2 regions of the Micromonospora sp. CNZ322 genome follow, and region 2 is predicted to be linked to the other one. Evidence: predicted binding sites of a transcription regulator. Region 2 holds the regulator's gene; the other holds the start of a gene.
The links. Region 2 encodes HspR, which represses chaperone genes until heat shock. Its sites were predicted from a motif close to TTGAGTNNNNNNNACTCAA; they were not measured.
Positions count from the first base shown of each region.

Region 1: lon (endopeptidase La) is a predicted target of HspR. The motif match lies at 1,579-1,597, and genes of this name have one in related genera.

Region 1 covers NZ_VITD01000002.1:263,883-270,621, forward strand. Annotated here, with positions in the region: gene FB453_RS06265 (sensor histidine kinase) at 1-526, shown strand, start outside; gene FB453_RS06270 (manganese catalase) at 610-1,479, shown strand; gene lon (endopeptidase La) at 1,621-3,951, shown strand; gene FB453_RS06280 (DoxX family protein) at 4,085-4,489, shown strand; gene FB453_RS06285 (right-handed parallel beta-helix repeat-containing protein) at 4,653-5,777, shown strand; gene FB453_RS06290 (DEAD/DEAH box helicase) at 5,873-6,739, opposite strand, start outside.
Region 2 covers NZ_VITD01000007.1:334,601-341,339, reverse strand. Annotated here, with positions in the region: gene FB453_RS19340 (hypothetical protein) at 12-275, opposite strand; gene FB453_RS19335 (winged helix-turn-helix domain-containing protein) at 525-743, shown strand; gene FB453_RS19330 (cation:proton antiporter regulatory subunit) at 905-1,405, shown strand; gene FB453_RS19325 (cation:proton antiporter) at 1,411-2,625, shown strand; gene FB453_RS19320 (hypothetical protein) at 2,836-3,267, shown strand; gene FB453_RS19315 (hypothetical protein) at 3,515-3,709, opposite strand; gene FB453_RS19310 (heat shock protein transcriptional repressor HspR) at 3,846-4,286, opposite strand; gene dnaJ (molecular chaperone DnaJ) at 4,317-5,501, opposite strand; gene grpE (nucleotide exchange factor GrpE) at 5,587-6,342, opposite strand; gene dnaK (molecular chaperone DnaK) at 6,391-6,739, opposite strand, start outside.

The sequences.
Region 1 (6,739 bases), on a different contig from region 2:
GGCACTCAGTGAGCTGGCCCGCGACCAGGCCGCCCACCTGCAGAGCCTGCTCCGCGACGCGACCGCCGGCACCGGCGTGCTGACGTCGACTGCGCAGCCGGAGCCGGCCGTCGCGCTGGCGGGCATCCTGCGGGAGGCCGCCGCGTTGGTGCCGGTGGGCCGTCGGCGGGCGCGGGCCACCCGGGTGGCGGCCTCCTGCCCGGTGCCGGCCGGACGAACCCGACAGGTACTGGTCAACCTGGTGCAGAACGCGTTGCTTCACGGGCCGCCGGACGGCCAGGTCGGGCTCTACGCCACTCTGCGCGGCTCCAGCCTGAGCATCCTGGTCACCGACGAGGGCCGGGTCGACGATGCGCTGCTGGTCGCGCTGCGGCGTCCGGCGCCGGCCGTCGGGATGTCCGGTCTGGGCCTGTGGATCGCGCGACAGCTCGTCGCGACGGACGGGGGAGCGTTGCGGGCGCACCGGCTACGGCCCCGTGGAGTGGCGCTGGAGGTGCTGCTGCCGATGGTTCGCCCGGTGCGCTGACCCGGGCGGGACACCGGTTGGCCCGCTCGGGTCAGCGCGGCGGGAACGGCCTCGCTACCTATTTCCGGTACCGAGGAGGTTGGATGTTCAGCCACGTCAAGGATCTGCAGTTCGAAGCCAAGCCGGACGGCCCGGATGCGGCGTTCGCCCGCCGGTTGCAGGAGGTGTTGGGCGGCAAGTGGGGCGAGATGACGGTCGCCAACCAGTATCTCTTCCAGGGTTGGAACTGCCGACTGCCCGGCAAGTACAAGGACCTGCTGCTCGACGTCGGCACGGAGGAGATGGGCCACGTCGAGATGATCGTCACGATGATCACCCGGCTGTTGGACAACGCGCCGCTGTCGCTGACCGAGGGGATCGCGGAGGACCCCGGAGGCGCCGCGACGTACGCCGGTGAGAACCCGGCGCACTTCATCCACGGCGGTGGCGGCGCCCTGCCCGCCGACTCCAACGGGGTGCCCTGGAACGGCGCGTTCATCACCGCCAGCGGCAACCTGTTGGCCGATTTCCAGCTCAACGTCACCGCCGAGGCGCAGGGTCGGCTCCAGGTCGCCCGGTTGTTCCACATGACCGACGATCCGGGCGTCAAGCAGATGCTGCGCTTCCTGCTGGCTCGCGACACGATGCACCAGAACATGTGGCTGGCGGCGATCGAGCAGCTCAAGGAGGACGGGCTGGAGGAGATGCCGGTGCCGGAGGCCTTCCCGGACTCGGGCGAGCTCACTGAGGAGTACGGCTACACCTACCTGGGTTTCTCCTCGGGCACCGACGCCGCCCAGGGGCGCTGGGCGTCCGGGCCTTCGCCGGACGGCAAGGGCGAGTTCCGGTACGACGACAACCCGCGGGCGAACGCGCCGGAACCGGTGCTGCCCCCGGGTGACCCTCGCCTGTACGGCACCAACCCGGGGGTGGCCGGCTCGGTGAAGAACACGGTGAAGAGCAAGCTCACCTGAGGTATCGCGTCGGGTCGTCCGCCGGTCCCGGGCGACCCGACGGACCGGGTGGAAGAGTGGTCTGGGTCACACACCGGAACAAGGGGAACGCTTTGTTACTTGAGTGAGACACGCTCAACTCAACGCGATAGCAGGTGTTCGATGGCAACTCTTCCGGTACTTCCCCTGACCGACGCCGTGCTGCTGCCCGGCATGGTCATCCCGGTGACCCTCGACCCCACCACCCAGGCCGCGATCGACGCGGCGCGTGCGACCGGCGACCGCAAGCTGCTGGCCGTGCCGCGCATCGACGGCGAGTACGGCCCGGTGGGCGTGGTCGCCACCATCGAGAAGGTCGGCCGGCTGCCCGAGGGTGAGCCCGCCGCCGTCATCCGTGGCCTGTCCCGGGCCCGGATCGGCTCCGGCGTGCCCGGCCCCGGTGCCGCCCTCTGGGTCGAGGCGACCGAGCTCGACGAACCCGCCTACGCCGGTCGGGCCCGGGAACTCGCCCGCGAGTACCGCGCCCTGGTGACCTCCGTGCTTCAGCAGCGGGGCGCCTGGCAGGTCATCGACGCGGTGGAGCGGATGACCGACCTCTCCGAGCTGGCCGACTCGGCCGGCTACGCGCCCTGGCTGACGCTGGAGCAGAAGACCGAGCTGCTCGCCGCGCCGGACGTCACCGCCCGGCTGGAGCTGCTGGTCGGCTGGGTGAAGGACTACCTGGCCGAGCAGGAGGTCACCGAGCAGATCAACAGTGACGTCCGCGAGGGGCTGGAGAAGTCCCAGCGCGAATTCCTGCTGCGCCAGCAGCTCGCCGCGATCCGCAAGGAACTGGGCGAGGACGAGCCCGACGGCTCCGCCGACTACCGGTCCCGCGTCGAGTCCGCCGAGCTGCCGGAGAAGGTACGCGAGGCGGCCATGCGCGAGGTCGGCAAGCTGGAGCGGGCCAGCGACGCCTCCCCGGAGGCGGGCTGGATCCGTACCTGGCTGGACACCGTGCTCGAGATGCCGTGGGGCACGCGTACCGAGGACAACACCGACCTGGCCGCGGCCCGGGCGGTGCTCGACGCCGACCACGCCGGCCTGTCCGACGTGAAGGACCGCATCCTGGAGTACCTGGCGGTGCGCAACCGGCGTGCCGAGCGCAACCTCGGTGTGGTCGGCGGTCGTGGCTCCGGCGCGGTGCTCGCCCTCGCCGGTCCTCCCGGGGTGGGTAAGACCAGCCTCGGCGAGTCCGTGGCGCGGGCGCTCGGGCGTAACTTCGTCCGGGTCTCGCTCGGCGGCGTCCGCGACGAGGCGGAGATCCGCGGGCACCGGCGCACCTACGTGGGGGCGCTGCCCGGTCGGATCGTCCGCGCGCTGCGCGAGGCCGGTTCGATGAACCCGGTCGTGCTCCTCGACGAGGTGGACAAGCTGGCCGCCGGCTACGCCGGTGACCCGGCCGCCGCCTTGCTGGAGGTGCTCGACCCGGCCCAGAACCACACCTTCCGGGATCACTACCTGGAGGTCGACCTCGACCTGTCCGACGTGCTCTTCCTGGCCACCGCCAACGTGGTGGAGTCCATCCCCGGCCCCCTGCTGGACCGGATGGAGCTGGTCACCCTGGACGGGTACACCGAGGACGAGAAGGTCGCCATCGCCCGCGACCACCTGCTGCCCCGGCAGCGGGAGCGGGCCGGGCTGACCGTCGACGAGGTCAGCGTCGCCGATGAGGCTCTCGCGCTGATCGCGGGGGAGTACACCCGGGAGGCCGGCGTCCGGCAGCTCGAGCGCGCCCTGGCCAAGATCCTGCGCAAGGTGGCGGTGACGCTGGCGACGGATCCGACGCCGGCACGCGTGGGCGCCGACAACCTCACCGGTTACCTGGGTCGGCCGAAGTTCACCCCGGAATCGGCCGAGCGTACCGCCGTGCCGGGCGTGGCCACCGGTCTGGCCGTGACGGGCGCCGGTGGGGACGTGCTCTTCATCGAGGCGACCAGCATGGAGGGCGAGCCGGGGCTGACCCTGACCGGCCAGCTCGGTGACGTGATGAAGGAGTCGGCGCAAATCGCGCTCTCCTACCTGCGATCCAACGGGCGGCGGTTCGGCATCGACCCGAACGCTCTCGCCGGACGTCGGATCCACGTCCACTTCCCGGCGGGCGCGGTGCCCAAGGACGGTCCGAGCGCCGGCATCACCATGGTCACGGCCCTGGCGTCGCTGGTCACCGGTCGCCCGGTCCGCCCCGAGTTCGGGATGACCGGTGAGGTGACGCTCTCCGGCCGGGTGCTGCCGATCGGTGGGGTGAAGCAGAAGCTGCTCGCCGCGCACCGGGCCGGCCTCACCGAGGTGATCATCCCGGCGCGCAACGAGCCCGACCTGGACGACCTGCCGACCGAGGTGCGCGAGGCGCTGACCGTGCACACCCTGGCCGACGTGGCCGACGTGCTCGCCCTGGCGCTGCGCCCGGCCGACGTGAAGACGCTGGACGGTCCGGCGCTCTTCGCGGTCTGACGCTCCGCTCCGACCATCGGGCCCCCGCCGTCTTCCGACGGCGGGGGCCCTTTCGGTACGCGGGGGAGGTCTACTGTCTCGTCTGCACCGTCAACCACCTCTCCGCCATGAGGCGGCCCCTGGAGGAACCCCCGTGAACGTGGTGCTCTGGATCATTCAGATCCTGCTCGCCGCCGTCTTCGCCGGCGTCGGACTGGCCAAGCTGAGCCAGCCGAAGGAGAAGTTGCGCGACGTGATGCGGTGGGTGGACCCGGTGCCGCCGTCGCAGGTCAAGTCGCTCGGCGCGGTCGAGTTGCTGGCCGCCGCCGGGCTCGTGCTGCCCGCCGCCACCGGCATCGCCGCAGTGCTCACCCCGCTCGCCGCCGTCGGACTGGTCATCGTCATGATCGGCGGCATCCTCGTGCACCTGCGTGCCCGCGAGCAGCAGACCACCCGGGACGGGCGTCGCACCGAGATTCAGGGTGCTGTCGCCTGCGCTGTGCTGCTCGTCCTCGCCGCCGTGGTGGCCTGGGGCCGTTTCGGCCCGTACGCCCTCTGATCCGCGTCGGCCAGCACGCGACAATGCACAGTAGAGTCTGCCCGCCGCTCGAGGTGGCACTCAACGGGGGAGAGGTATGGAACCGATCGTGAGCGCACCTGGTGCGGTACCACCGGCGGTGCCACAACGGTCAGATCCAACGGGCCGACGGTTGGGACGTCGGGTGCTCTTCGCCGGTGGCGCGGGCGCCGCGGTGGCGACGACGGTGGCCACCCTTGCCGGTGCGGAACAGGCGGGAGCGCCGCCCGTCACGACCGTGCGGGAGGCCCCGCTCAGCCTCCGGGACCCGCGGGTCGGCTGCCGGCTCGACGGCAGTGACGAGTCGGACAAGGTCACCACCGCGCTGAACCTGCTGCCGGCCGGTGGCGGCGAGATCTTCCACCCGGTGGGCGCACTCGGTCTCGGAGCGGAGGTCCGCTTCCCGACGAGTGTGACCTGGACCGGCGAGAACATCGGCGCGGCGATCATCCAGCCGGCCCCGGGCTACACCGGTCGTCTGGTCTCGAGCGGTAAGTACAACCAGATCTCCAACGTGCACTTCTACGGTATGCGGACCTCCAACGTGCTGTTGACCATCCGTGGCCCCCGGTCGACCTTCCACCACCTGCACTTCGGCAACTCGGGCAGCCACGCCATCGAGTTCCTCGGCAAGGACGCGGACACCAGCGCCCACGCCAACAAGATCACCGATATCAACATCGAGGACTGCCTCGGCGTCGGCATCCTCGTCAACAAGGTCGCGTACGACAACGAGTTCCTCAACGTCTGGGTCGGTGAGTGCCAGACCGGGATACGGCTGCTGGACAGCGCCTGCTTCTTCGACAACCTGCATGTCTGGGGATGCCGGGGCAACGGCGTGGAGCTGCGCGAACCCGCCCATCGAAACATCTTCCAGAACGTCTACCTGGAGTCGAACGGCACGAGTGGCACCGGCAGCGGCGCCGACCTGCGGCAGGTCTGGGGGACCCAGTTCATCGGCGGCCGGCTGTGGCGCAACGCCACCAACGGCATCGAGGTCTCCTCAGCCGGACGTACCCGGATCATGGGGCTCGACATCCACGACAACGGCGCGAACGGGATCCTCGGCCGTGACGCCGACATGTGCCAGGTGATCGGCAACCAGTTCTACGACGACGCGACGCCCCGCCACCAGGACCGACCTATCATCACGGTCGGCACCAGCAACAACTGGATCGTCACCAACAACGTGATGCGGGCGTTCGACCACCGGTCCGGTGGCGCGTCGCTGGTCGGGGCCAACAACGTGGTCAACGGAAACATCGGCTAGCACCGGCGGGCGGCCGATGCTCACGTTTCGCCCGCCGCTCGCCGGGCAGTGGCGCGTCGGCGACCGTCGTACACCGGCGGTCGCCGACGGCGTGCTCAGCGCTCGTCGCCGCCGCGGTCGCGGCGCACTGTGGCCTTGCGGCCCTTGATCGTGCTGGAGCGCAACCCGGAGATGACCTCGTCGGCGACCCCCTGCGGCACCTCCACCAGTGAGAACCGGTCAGCGATCTCGATCGAGCCGATGTCCCGGCCGCGGATGCCCGTCTCTCCGGTGATCGCGCCGACCAGATCCTGCGGGCGCACCCCGGCGCGTCGGCCCAGGCCGACGAAGACCTGGACGGTGTTGCCGCCGCCGGAGCGTGGCCGGCCCCCGCCCCGCCGGTCGCCGCCCCGGCCACCGGCCTCCGGTCGACCCTCGCGCGGTCCACGGACCGGAACCTGCGGGATCTCCTCCTCGTCGTCGGAGCCCGGCGACGTCACCTCGTGGGCCAGCTTCACGGCGGCGAGGGCGACCTCCATCAGGTCGAACTCGTCGGTCAGCGTCTCCACGATCACCCGGAACGGGTCGAGGTCGTCCTCCAGCAGGCTCTCCCGCAGGGCCGCCTGGGTCAGCTCCAGCCGCCGGGTACGCATGTCGGCCACGGTGGGGATCTTGTCGATGGTGATCCGCTGGCCGGTCACCCGCTCGATGGTCTTGAGCATCCGGTGCTCACGCGGCTCGGCGAGAGTGATCGCCACGCCCTCGCGGCCAGCCCGACCCACCCGACCGATCCGGTGCACGTACGACTCGGGGGCGGACGGCACATCGTAGTTGACCACGTGGGTCAGCTGCTCGACGTCCAGCCCACGGGCCGCCACGTCGGTGGCCACCAGCAGGTCGGCGGTGCCCGCCCGCAGCCGGCCCATGACCCGGTCGCGCTGCTCCTGGCTCATGCCACCGTGCAGCGCCTCGGAGCGGTAGCC
Region 2 (6,739 bases):
TTGTACGGCTCCTAAGGGCCGATTCGCCGGGGCAGCCGGGCGGTGCACGGGGTTTCGTGGTCGGCGCGGAGCAAACAGCGATGGCCACCGTCCAGCCGCCGGTCGCAGAAGACCCAGTGCCGTACCCCCTGGTTGTCCTCGGTCGAGACGGTGATCCCGCCGAGGTCGATCCGGGCCAGGAAGGCCAGCGATCGACCGGCGGTCCGCCCCAGCATCTTCGCGCGTGCCAGGTTGGGCGCGGATATCGGCAGGTGGATGACGAACCGCCCGGTCATCGCCGCCACCCTCGGTCCACCATCAGCGGTACCCCTCTCCTCGGCGGTGCAGTTCGTTGCGCGCGGAAGAACGGGGCCGGGACGAACCACGGGAAGCTCGTCCCGGCCCGTTGAGCGCCCCAGTGCCATCCGGAAGCGTTCGCCTCGAACCTACAATCGGTAGCGGTTGTAGGTCAACGATCGGCCTCCGATTGCTTGAGGTTGGAGGCGGTCGCGTGATCGAATGGGCGTGCCATCCGGGGAGTGTGTATGCCCAAGCAGCAGTACCAGGTCCTCGCAGACGAACTGCGGGGAAAGATTGAATCAGGCGAGTGGCCGCCCGGCACGAAACTGCCGAGCCGGTCGCAGCTCTGCAACGAGTACGGCGTGTCGGACACCGTGGTCGGCAAGGCCATGATGATTCTCCGCGCGACCGGGCTGACCGAGACGCTGGAAGGTGTCGGCGTGTTCGTAGCAGAGAAGTCGTAAAGATCCACTCGACTTTCAGGAAGTCGGGGTGTCCCGCTCCGCCGGATACCCGGCTTCAATGACCCGAGTGGATCATGGCCATTGAGCTGCGCCGGCGTCGGTCCGAGGAGGGCTGTCCCGCCAAGATCTGCGCTCTGTTCACAAAGCGGTAGCCTTGGAGGGTGCGAGTACGTGTCGAGCAGACCGCCTTACCCGGGATCGGGGTACGTCACGATCTGGTGACGGAGTCCGGACGTCGCCTGGGCGTCGTTTCCCACCGCAACGGCCGCCGTGATCTCGTTCTCTACGATCCCGACGACCCCGACGCCTGCCAGTCGGACATTCCGCTGACCGACGACGAGGCCGAGGCTCTGGCGGACATCCTCGGCGCGTCGCTGATGCTCGGCCAACTCTCCGGGCTCCGCGAGCAGGCCGCCGGTCTGCTCACCGAGCAGATCGCCATCACGGCCGGTTCCCCGTACGTCAACCGGAAGCTCGGGGACACCAAGGCGCGTACCCGCACCAGCGCCTCCATCGTGGCTGTACTGCGTGAAGGCGAAGTGATCGTCTCGCCACTCCCCTCCTTCCGCTTCACGGCCGGCGATGTGGTGGTCGTTGTCGGGACCCGTAGAGGTCTCGACGGCGTTTCCGCCATCCTCGCCGACAGTGACCCGGACGGCTGAGGCGGATGCACGATTCCACCACTCTGCTCGTCGAAGTCGGCGCGCTGCTGTTACTGCTTGGCGTCCTCGGTCGGCTGAGCCGCCGGGTAGGCCTGTCACCCATCCCCCTCTACCTGCTCGCCGGGCTGGCCTTCGGGCACGGTGGGCTACTTCCGCTCGCCGCCAGCGAGGAGTTCTTCGCGGTGGGCGCCGAGATCGGCGTCATCCTGCTGCTGGTGATGCTCGGCCTGGAGTACTCGGCCAACGAACTGGTTGGCAACCTCCGTTCGGCGGCCCCGGCCGGGCTGATCGACGGCGTGTTCAACGCGCTGCCCGGCGCGGCCTTCGCCCTGCTGCTCGGCTGGGACTGGATCGCCGCCCTGGTGCTCGGCGGCATCACCTGGGTCTCCTCCTCCGGCGTGATCGCCAAGGTCCTAGCCGACCTGGGACGACTCGGTAACCGGGAAACCCCGGTGATCCTGTCGGTCCTCGTGATCGAGGACCTGGCGATGGCGCTCTACCTGCCGCTGGTCACTGCCGTCCTGGCCGGCACCGGCCTGCTCGGTGGCGGCATCGCACTCGCCGTCGCGGTGGGCACGGTGCTGCTCGTGCTGGTCGTCGCCATCCGGTACGGCCACCTCATCTCCTCCGCCCTGTCGGCGAAGGACCCGGAGGCGCTGCTGCTCGGCGTACTCGGCCTGACCCTGCTGATCGCCGGGCTCGCGGCGAAGCTCCAGGTCTCGGCGGCGGTCGGCGCGTTCCTGGTCGGCATCGCGCTCTCCGGCCCGGTGGCGCACCACGCGACCGAGCTGCTCTCGCCGCTGCGGGACCTGTTCGCGGCGGTGTTCTTCGTCTTCTTCGGCCTGGTCACCGACCCACGGGACATCCCGCCGGTGCTGCTGCCGGCGCTCGCATTGGCCGTGGTCACCATGGCGACGAAGACGCTCACCGGCTACCTCGCCGCCCGCCGGGTCGGCATCGCGGAACCCGGTCGATGGCGGGCCGGCCTGGCACTCGTACCCCGAGGTGAGTTCTCCATCGTCATCGCCGGTCTCGCGGTGGCTGCCGGGAGCGTCGAGCCGCGGTTGGCAGCGCTGGCCGCGACGTACGTCCTGATCACCGTGGTGACCGGGCCGATCCTGGCTCGACTGCCCGACTTCCCGTGGTTCAAGCGGTGGCTGCGCAACCGCGCGGCGGCCCAACGGCGGGAGCCGATCCCAGTCGTCGACTCACTGCAGTGAGCTTCACCTGAACGCCGCAGTCTGACGTGGACTGTCACAGGAGCATCATCGGCCGTGCTGTCGATGCAATGGACCCGCCCGTGCCAACGGTTGCGGAATTGCTCCTCACGGGTACTACCGCAGCACCCGACGGCGGGTTACCGTTTCGCCGCAGCAGCCAGGGTCCGCAGGCAGCGTTGCCAAACGCGGGCGAGAGCGGAAGGTTGGCCGGTGAGCGTGCAGGAGTCGACGTTCCACGGCTTCGCCAACCCCGTCGATCCGACTCCGGCGGAGTTGCGAGCTTGGGCGTACAAGCCCGATTCGGTGCCGTTGGCCTCGATGCCACCCGACTGGGACCTGCTGGTCTCCGGCGACCGGCTGGTGTTGACACTCTTCGAGTTAGCGATGGATCCAACCTGCCCGGCCCGACGTTTCGCGCTGCACTGCCTCTACATCTACGCGGCCGACGGCATCCGGACGAACTTCCGCGCCCACCCCAAGCGCCGCTTCCGCAAGCTCGTCGAACAGGCCGAGCGTGACGGCGACGAGCTGATGAAGGTCTGGGCACACAACGGCCGGGTGCTGTTGGCCCGACCGGACCTCTTCGTCTACCGGGACTGGTGCGAGGGCGGCCTGGTCCGCGAGAACCGCCGCCTCGGCTGAGACGGCTCCCTCGTCAGCGGCTGTGGGATGGCTGTGCTGTTTGCAGCCCTTTGAAGCTGATGTCGCAAACGATTCAGCTCGAAAGGACCTGCGAGTCGGCCTGACGCCCAGGAGTCGGCGTCACCGGTCCTCGGTCGGAAACGGCGAACGAACTGGGACCCCCGATTACGGCCGCGGGCCGGGACCCCCGATCACGGCGAACGGGCCGGGACCCCCCGTGGGTCCCGGCCCGCACGTCGGTCACCGGTCAGTCCTGCTTGCGTTCCGTCTCGGCTCGGCCCCGTTCGCCGGCATGGTCGCCGTCTTCGGCGAACCGGCCCGCGATGACCCGGTCCCGGTAGGTCCCGTCGGTCACCTTGTCGAACTTCTTGCGGACGGTCTCGGCCAGGTTCTCCAACCGGTCCTCGGTCTGCTGGGCCACCTTCTTCGCCGGTTCCGCCATCGCTCCCCCTCGCCATGCCGGTAGGTCCGGATTAAGCCGATTGGACCCTTATCGACAGGCTAACCGAAGCGGCCCGGACCGCGCCGGGAATCCAGCGCGGTCCGGGCCGAGAAGACAGATCCGGGTGAGCGACAGGTCAGCGATCGGGCGTCCGGCGGGGACGCCACACCACCAGGGCGGTGGACGTGCGGTTGGTCGGCACCAGATCCCGGCCCGGGAAGCGAGCCAGCGACTCCAGCTCCGCCACCCGGCGGTACGCGGCGTCCAGCTCCGCCTCCAGCCGGGCCACCCGCTGCTGCGCCTGCTCCAGCAGCCGCTCCAGCCCGATGATCCGCTTGACGCCGGCCAGGTTGATCCCGTCGTCCTGGCTGAGCCGCTGCACCTCGCGCAGCAGCACCACGTCCCGGACGCTGTAACGACGCCCGCCACCAGCGGCCCGGCCGGGCTGCACCAGCCCCAGTCGGTCGTACTGGCGCAGGGTCTGCGGGTGCATCCCCGCCATCCGTGCCGCTACCGAGATCATCAGCACCTTGGCCTCGTAGGCAGGGTCGCCCGAACCGAGGAACTCGCCCGACATCCCGCTCACCTCCGCGTCCATTCCACCGGACTAACTGACTCGACGCACCCGTGCGTCGAGATGTTCCCGGGCCGCCGGCGGGGTCTGCTCGGCGAACGACTCCAGCGCCGTGCGCGCCTCGTCCGACAATCGGGCCGGCACCACCACGTCCAGCGTGACCAGCAGGTCACCAGCCTGCCCGTCGCGGCGGACCACACCCTTGCCCCGGGCCCGCAGCACCCGCCCGCTCGGCGTCCCCGGCGGCACCCGCAGGGTCACCGCGCCGTCGAGCGTGGGCACCCGCAGGTCCGTGCCGAGCACGGCCTCCGCGAAGGTGACCGGCACGGTCAGCGTCAGGTCGTCTCCGGTACGCCCGAACAGCTCGTCCGGCCGAACCTTGACGTGCACGAAGAGGTCGCCGGCTGGGCCACCGCGCTCGCCCGGCTCGCCACGCCCGGCCAGCCGGATGCGTTGACCGTCGGCCACACCGGCTGGGAAGCGCACATTCATGGTGCGGGTCTTGGTGACACCGCCGCTGCCGTGGCACTCCGGGCACTTCTCCTCGACCACGGTGCCGACGCCCTGGCAGTTGCGGCACGGCTCGGAGAAGCTGAACGACCCCTGGTTGCGGGTCGTGACGCCGGCACCATGACAGACCGGGCAGGTACGCGGCTGGGTGCCGGGCTTGGCCCCGTTGCCGTGGCAGGTGTCACAGACTCCCGGCGCGCGCAGCGTCAGGGGCAGCGTCACTCCACGCACCGCGTCGCCGAAGTCCAGCGCCACCTCGGTCTCCACGTCCCGACCACGGGCCGGACCGTGTGGTGCGGCCTGCCCACCGGCCTGACCGCCACTGAAGATCGAGCTGAAGAGGTCCTGGAAGCCGGCGCCGCCGAAGCGACGATCGCCGCCTCCGCCTCCGCCGCCGAACATGTCGGAGACGTCGAACGGCATGCCGCCGGGCTGACCCCCACCCCGGGCGTTGCGCCGGAACGCGCCCGAGCCGAACAGCGAACGCATCTCGTCGTACTCGCGACGGCGGCCGCTGTCCGACAGCACGTTGTACGCCTCGGACGCGGCCTTGAACCGCTCCTCGGCCTTCGGGTCGCCCGGGTTGTGGTCCGGGTGCGACTCCCGGGCCACCTTGCGGTACACCTTCTTGATGTCATCCGCGGAGGCGGCCTTGTCCACGCCGAGCACGGCGTAGAAGTCCTTCTCGATCCAGTCCTTCGAACTCACCGGTCCACCTCCTTCCGACCCTGGTGGCCCGGCCGTCCCGCCCACCGCTGAGCGGTGGGCGGGACGGCCCGGTCACTGTCTGGCACTATTCCGGATCCGCGACCGCGACCAGCGCGGGGCGCAGCAGCCGCTCACCGAGCTGGTAGCCGCGTCGCATGACCTGTACGCAGGTCGGCTCGCTGACGTCGGCCGAGGTCTGGTGCGCGACCGCCTCGTGCCGGGTCGGGTCGAACGGGTCGCCCTGCTCGCCGAAGGCGTTCAGGCCGAACTTGCCCAGCGCGGTGGTGAGTTGTTCCGCCACCGTGCCGAACGGCCCGACCAGGTCGCCGTGTTCCCGGGCCCGGTCCAGGTCGTCCAGGATCGGCAGCAGCGCGGCCAGCACCGAGCCGGTCGCCTGCTCCTGTACGAGGCTGCGGTCGCGGTCGACCCGCTTGCGGTAGTTGGCGTACTCGGCCGACACCCGCTGCAGATCCCGGGTCCGCTCGTCGAGCTCGGCCCGCAGCGCCTCCAGCTCGGCGCCGAGCGAGGTGCCCGTGCCGCCGCCGTCCACCGGCTGCGCCGGGGCGTCCACCACCGGCGGACCGGACGGCTCCGGCCCGTCGGTGGAGTTGACCTCGACCTCGATCTCGTCGACCACGACCTCGGCGTCCTCGACCAGACCCTCGGCCGGCACACCGGTCTCCGCGTCGGCGGCGGTCCCCTCCGGCTCGGCGGTGTCGACGAGCTTGCGGTTGTTGCGGATGACGACCCGCTCCCCGTCGCCGGTCGGCTCCGTGGTCGCGGAGCCACCCGGCGTCGACCCGGTGTCGCCCGGGTCGGCGGCTCGTGGCTTCTGCGTCATGCGGCTACCTCATCCCCTTCGCGGTGGAAACGTGTCGGAGGCCGACGGTCACTTCTTGCCGTCCTCGTCCACGATTTCCGCGTCGACCACGTCGTCGGCGCCGCCGGCCTGCGCGCCGGTCGCACCGGTCGCACCGGTCGCGCCGGTCGCACCCGGGCCGGGCTCGCCACCCGGCTGCTGACCCTGCTCGGCCTGCTGCGAGTAGAGCAGCGAACCGGCCTGCTGGGAGACCTGAGCCAGCTTCTCGTGCGCCGACTTGATCTTCTCGATGTCCTGACCGCCGAGGGCGCCACGCAGCTCGCCGAGCGCCTCGTTGAGCTGCTCACGGTTCTCACCGGGCAGCTTGTCGCCGCTCTCGGCGAGGAACTTCTCGGTCTGCCACTGGAGCGCCTCGGCC